Linked DNA regions of Massilia litorea. The protein of the gene in region 1 interacts with the protein of each later gene in a pairwise test. Links are inferred from orthologs where the notes say so. Each region holds a gene or a part of one and is shown on either strand. Other genes may lie near its edges. The genes, in order: LPB04_RS04240 and LPB04_RS11365.

What was found.
Region 2: the proteins of LPB04_RS04240 (region 1) and LPB04_RS11365 interact in binary tests that used the Escherichia coli proteins (3 or more experiments, as listed by UniProt). The link is inferred for Massilia litorea from one-to-one orthologs.

The regions. Positions count from the first base shown.
Region 1 is NZ_CP062941.1:947,671-950,791, reverse strand. The notes cover bases 132-2,935. They hold LPB04_RS04240 (succinylglutamate desuccinylase), read left to right. Parts: upstream 132-937; coding sequence 938-1,933; downstream 1,934-2,935. Other genes in these bases: LPB04_RS04235 (NADH:flavin oxidoreductase/NADH oxidase), read left to right, coding at 2,082-2,935; LPB04_RS04245 (NAD-glutamate dehydrogenase domain-containing protein), read left to right, coding at 132-933. In the rest of the region: more of LPB04_RS04245, read left to right, coding at 1-131; more of LPB04_RS04235, read left to right, coding at 2,936-3,121. UniProt on the Escherichia coli protein: Transforms N(2)-succinylglutamate into succinate and glutamate.
Region 2 is NZ_CP062941.1:2,548,475-2,551,575, reverse strand. Bases 306-3,089 are described here. They hold LPB04_RS11365 (TetR family transcriptional regulator), read right to left. Parts: upstream 2,065-3,089; coding sequence 1,546-2,064; downstream 306-1,545. Other genes in these bases: LPB04_RS11360 (efflux RND transporter periplasmic adaptor subunit), read left to right, coding at 2,317-3,089; tal (transaldolase), read left to right, coding at 352-1,281. In the rest of the region: LPB04_RS11375 (GAF domain-containing protein), read left to right, coding at 1-261; more of LPB04_RS11360, read left to right, coding at 3,090-3,101.

The DNA.
Region 1 (3,121 bases):
AACGTCAAGAACCGTTTTAAACGCATCCTGGCCGCGCTGCCGCTGACCGACGAACCCTGGGCCGAGACGGTACTGCGTCCGTACTTCCCGGCCCAGCTGGTCGCGACCCGCGACCCGCTCGATCACCCGCTGGCGAATGCGATCCTGGCCACGGTGCTGGCGAACGAGGCGGTCAACCGCTGCGGCCCGCTGATGATCCGCGACCTGGCTGCCGAACACCGCGTCGACGAAGCGGAAGTCGTGAAAGCCTGGGGCCGTGCCTGGTCGGCGCTGAACCTGGCGCCGGTGTTCGACGCGCTCGACGCCGATGCCCTGAGCGTGCCGCGTGAAGTGTCGGTCGCGGTCGACCAGCGCACCCGTGCGCTGCTGCGCGCCGTGATCGAAGGCGTGCTCTCGCTGCCGCAGGGCGCCGACGGCATGCAGGAACTGTCGCAGCTGTTCGCCAACAGCGAGCAGGTGCGCCAGCTGATGCCTGCCAAGTCGGAGGCAGACGGCCATGCGGGCCTGAACGGCCGCTTCGTGCAGGCCTGGAAGCTTGTTGAGACCATCGAGTCGCTGGCGACTTTCCTGTTCGCCGCCGTCTCCGTGCAGCGCCCAAGCGGCATGTCGCTGGCCCAGTTCCTGCAGGTCGGCATGGCGCTGCGCGAGCGCGCCGGCATCGACACGCTGGAGCGCGGCCTCAAGTTGCCGCCGCAAAGCAAGTCGCAGGAACAGCTGCGCAACTACGCGATGCAGGCATTGCGCCGCACCCAGCAGCGCCTGCTGCTGCAGGTGATCGAGCGTGCCGGCAGCGGCGATGCGCTGGCGGCGGTCGACAAGGTCACGTCGGAGATGGGCCTGACCGGTTACGCGCCGGCCACCGACCTCGAACAGGCAATGCTGGACGTCTGGTCGCTGTCGGAAGGCTCGAATCCGGAACGCCTGGCGGCTTGAGACCATGAGCGCACCGTCCCTCCATCAGGTGCCTGACGCGGTGCGCGCGCTGGCCGAAGCCGATTTCGGCACGGTCGCGCAGCGCTTCCGCGACGCCGGCTTCGTCGTCGGGTTGCCCGCAAAGGGCATCCTGACGGTGAAGGGTGTGCAGCCCGTGACCCGGCCGGCGGTGCTGCTGTCGGTCGGCGTGCATGGCGACGAGACCGGGCCGATCGAAATGGTCGCGCACGTGATCGAAGCCCTTTCACGCGCGCCTGCAGCGCTGGCGGTGGACCTGATGCTCTGCGTCGGGAATGTCGAGGCGATCGCCGCCGGCAAGCGTTTCATCGACGCCGACTTGAACCGCATGTTCAAGCCCGATCGCGGAGCGCTGGCCGGGACAGCGGAGGCTGCACGGGCGGACGAGATGATCGCCGCCACCGACGCCTTCTTCGCGGGCACCGGCCCGGTGCGCTGGCACCTGGACCTGCACACGGCGATCCGCGCTTCGCACTACCCGATGTTCGCGATCGTGCCGGACCTGATCGCCGACCACGGCAAGCAAGCATTGATCGACTGGCTGGGGCAGGCCGCGATCGGCGCGATCGTCATGAATCCGAAATCGGCCGGCACCTACAGCTATTACTCGGCCGAGCACCACGCCGCGGCGGGCAGCACCGTGGAGCTGGGACGGGTCGGCACGCTGGGGCAGAACAACATGGCCCAGTTTGTCGACGCTTCCGCAGCGCTCGATGCACTGCTGCGCGGCGAACAGGCGGCGGCGCGCACCGCGCCGCACGTGTTCAAGGTGGCGCAGGAGATCGTCAAACTGTCCGACGATTTCCGCATGGGTTTTAGTCGCGAGACGCCGAATTTCGCTTCGCTCAAGCGGGGAGAAGTGATCGCCACCGACGGGGAGACCGTGTATTCGGTGTTCCACGAGGAGGAGATGGTGGTGTTCCCGAATCCGGATGTCAGAGTCGGGTTGCGCGCCGGGTTGATGGTGGTGCGTGTGAATTGATCGAAACGCCGCGGAGTCCGCGGCGTTTTTTATTTCCGCGATTGATCACGGGTCCGTACGCGTGGGCATGCCCACGCGTTGCGTGCGCCTGCAGAATCCGCCCATGTTCGCTAGACTGGCCCATTCGAACAAGAATGGAGCCGTCCCCATGAGCATGCTGTTCAGCCCCTACCGACTCGGGCCACTCGAACTGACCAACCGCATCGCCATCGCCCCCATGTGCCAGTACTCGGCCGACGAGGGCCTGGCCACCGACTGGCACATGATCCACCTCGGCCACCTGGCCCTGTCCGGCGCTGCCTTGTTGATCATCGAGGCGACCGCCGTCACCCCGGAAGGGCGCATCACGCCCGACGACCTGGGCCTGTGGTCCGACGCCCACCTGGAAGCCCTGAAACCGGTCATCGCCGCGATGCGCCGCCACTCACCGATTAAAATCGGCATCCAGCTGGCGCACGCCGGCCGCAAGGCCTCCAGCAACGTGCCCTGGGAAGGCGGCGCCAACATCCACCCCGACCAGCCACGCGGCTGGCAGACGGTCGCGCCATCGAGTGTCCCGCATGCCGAAGGCGAGAGCGTGCCGCTGGCGCTGGACCACGAAGGCCTGCAGCGCATCAAGCAGGGTTTCGTCGACGCCGCCCTGCGCGCACAACAGCTCGGCCTGGACGCCATCGAACTGCACGGCGCCCACCGCTACCTGCTGCACCAGTTCCTGTCGCCGCTGGCGAACCGGCGCGAGGACGACTACGGCGGCTCGCTGGAAAACCGCATGCGCTTTCCGCTCGAGGTGTGCGAAGCGGTGCGCGCGGCGGTGCCGGATCTGTGCGTCGGCATGCGCATCTCGGCCACCGACTGGGTCGAAGGCGGCTGGGATGTGGAACAAAGCGTCCGGTTATCCCACGAGCTGGAAAAGCGCGGCTGCCACTTCATCCACGTCTCCAGCGGCGGCGTGTCTCCGCTGCAGAAAATTCCGGTCGGTGCCGGCTACCAGATCGTCTTCGCCGAGCGTATCAAACGCGAAACGGGTGTGCCGACCATCGGCGTCGGCCTGATCACCGAGCCGCAGCAGGCCGAGCACGTCCTGCAGTCGGGCCAGGCCGACATGGTGGCGCTGGCGCGCGCGATGCTGTACGACCCGCGCTGGCCATGGCATGCGGCCGCCGAACTCGGTGCGCAGGTGGCCGCGCC
Region 2 (3,101 bases), 1.6 Mb from region 1 along the record:
CGCATTCCGTTCGGGCGCGGCGTCTGCGGCACCACTGCCGTCGAGCGCAAGACCATCGTGGTGCCGGACGTGCATGCGTTTCCGGGGCATATCGCCTGCGATTCGGCCTCGAACTCGGAGATCGTGCTGCCGGTGATCAAGGATGGCAAGCTGGTCGGGGTGTTTGATATCGATAGTCCGGTGCTGGATCGGTTCTCGGATGAGGATCGGGCTGGACTGGAGGCGATGATTGCCGCCTTCATCGACGCGACGGACTGCTGAACAGGCGTTTCGACTGTGCAGGCGCCGTACCGCGTGGGCACGGAGTGCCCACCCTACGACTTTGGCAGTATTACAATTTAGGCAAATTATATGAACCAACTTGAACAACTGAAGCAATACACCACGGTCGTCGCCGATACCGGCGATTTCCAGTCCATCAAAGCCTATGCGCCGCAGGATGCGACGACGAATCCGTCGCTGATCCTGAAAGCCGTGCAGAAGCCGGAATACCTGCCGCTGCTGCAGAAGGCGGTAGCCGAATCGAACGGCGGCTCGACCGAAGAGATCGTCGATCGCCTCCTGATCGCCTTCGGCGTCGAGATCCTGAAATTCGTGCCGGGCCGCGTGTCGACCGAGATCGACGCCGCCCTCTCCTTCGATACCGAAGCGACCGTCGCCAAGGGCCGCGAGCTGATCGCGCTGTACGAAGCGGCCGGCGTCCCGCGCGAGCGCGTGCTGATCAAGATTGCCTCGACCTGGGAAGGCATCCGCGCCGCCGAGATCCTGGAAAAGGACGGCATCCACTGCAACCTGACCCTGCTGTTCTCGCTGTGCCAGGCGGTTGCCTGCGCCGAAGCGGGCGTGCAGCTGATTTCGCCTTTCGTCGGCCGCATCTACGACTGGTACAAGAAATCGAGCGGCACCGACTACCAGGGCGCCGACGATCCGGGCGTGCAGTCGGTCAAGCGCATTTACCAGTACTACCGTGCCTATGGCTACAAGACCGAAGTCATGGGCGCGAGCTTCCGCAACACCTCGCAGATCCTGGAGCTGGCCGGTTGCGACCTGCTGACCATCTCGCCGGACCTGCTGCAGAAGCTGGCCGACAGCGATGCGCCGGTCGAGCGCAAGCTGAGCCAGGAAAGCGACGCCCCGGTCGAGAAGATCGCGGTCGACGAGAAATCGTTCCGCTTCATGCTCAACGAAGACGCGATGGGCACCGAGAAGCTGGCCGAGGGCATTCGCGCCTTCGTCGCCGATTCGAAGAAGCTCAAGAAGATGATCGAAGAGATGCGTTGATCTCCAGCCGCCAGGCTTGGAGTCGATGAGGACGCCGGCGCAATGCCGGCGTTTGTTTTTTCGCCGGTGCGGAATCATTGGTTTGCAAGCGCTGCGGCCAGGACACGCGCATGCCCCAGGCTGATGCCGTACCGCGTGGACACAAGTGCCCACCCTACGGTGCGCCGCTGCCGACGTCTATCTTGATCGTTGGCCGATGTGTAACGCAGGGTGGGCTCCGGAGCCCACGCGTGCACCGGCCGCGCCGACGCGGTCGTGCCAAAGTCAGCGGGTGCGGATCCCGTCGAGCATGGTGCCGATCATGTTGCCGCCCAGGTCGATCAGGCTGAACGAGGTCGGTTCGAACATCCAGTTGCGGATCAATCCATCCATCAGGGCCCATAGCCCGGTCGCCAGCAGCTGCGGATCGACGTCAGCCCTGATCTGCCCCCCGGCCTGGGCCAGCTTGAGGCGCTCGACCACCTGCTCCATCATTTCCCCCTTGCTCTGGCGGCGGCGCACGCGCACGGCGTCCATTTCGCTGACGAACTCGACTTTCAAGGAGGCGATCTCGAGCACCCGGCGGGCTTGCGGGTTGGTTTCCGTCACGCGGAAGATCTCAATGAAATACTGGCGCAGGTCGGCCAGCACGGTCGTCGCATCCGACTTCCCCAGGCTGCTCAGCGCACACTCGAAGGGCAGCGTCACCCTTTCCATCATGGCGTTGAAGAGCGCGCCCTTGTCGTCGAAATGCCAATAAATCGCGCCGCGCGTCACACCGGCCTGGGTTGCGATATGCTGCAAGGTCGTTCGCGAGACTCCTTGCTCAACAAATAATTTCTCCGCAGCATCCAAAATGCTGTCGCGTGTGGCCGCTGCTTCTTCTTTTGTCCTGCGGGCCATGTCTTCTCCGTTTTTTGGTGGTCCTGCACGTTAAACATACACTCGTGATAGTATATAAAAAAGTCCGTAAAAGCCAGTGATGCAACCGTGTGCGGGACCTGTGAGGTTCTGGGGCGGGTGCATCTTTTCCAAAAAACCAGAAGGAAGCACGTAATGCGCTCTGCCCACTCCTCTCACCTGACCCTCACCCGGATCGCCGCCTGCACGCTGATGGCCGTGACCCTGCTGTCGGCCTGCGGCAAGAAAGACGAAGCCCAGGCCGGTCCTGGCGCCGGCGCCAAGATGCCCGCGCCCGAAGTCGGCGTCATCACCACCAAATTCGAAACGGTCGCCCTGCAGACCGAACTGCCGGCCCGTGCCGAGCCGGTCCGCGTGGCCCAGGTGCGCGCCCGCGTCAACGGCGTCGTGCTCAAGCGCCTGTTCACCGAGGGCGGCATGGTCAAGGAAGGACAGTCGCTATTCCAGATCGACCCGGCTCCGTACCAGGCACAACTGGCTGCCACCCAGGCCGACCTCGGCCGTGCCCAGGCCACGCTGACCCAGGCGACTGCCCAGGCCGAGCGCTACAAGCCGCTGGTCGAGGCCAACGCGATCAGCAAGCAGGAGTATACCAATGCGGTCGCCGCGCAGAAGCAGGCGGAGGCGGCCGTGGCCGCTTCGCGCGCCCAGGTGCGCATTGCCCAGATCAATTCCGGCTACGCCAACGTCAATGCGCCGATCTCGGGCCGCATCGGCCGCGCGCTGGTGACCGAAGGCGCGCTGGTGTCCGCCGCCGAGGCGACGCAAATGGCGCTGATCCAGCAGACCGACTCGATGTACCTGAACATCACCCAGTCGGCGGCTGAAGTGCAGCGCCTGCGCAAGCAGGCCGGTGGCGGCGCGAAAGACGCGTCCGTCACCGTGCTTCTCGACGACGGCAGCGAACTGCCGACCCGCGG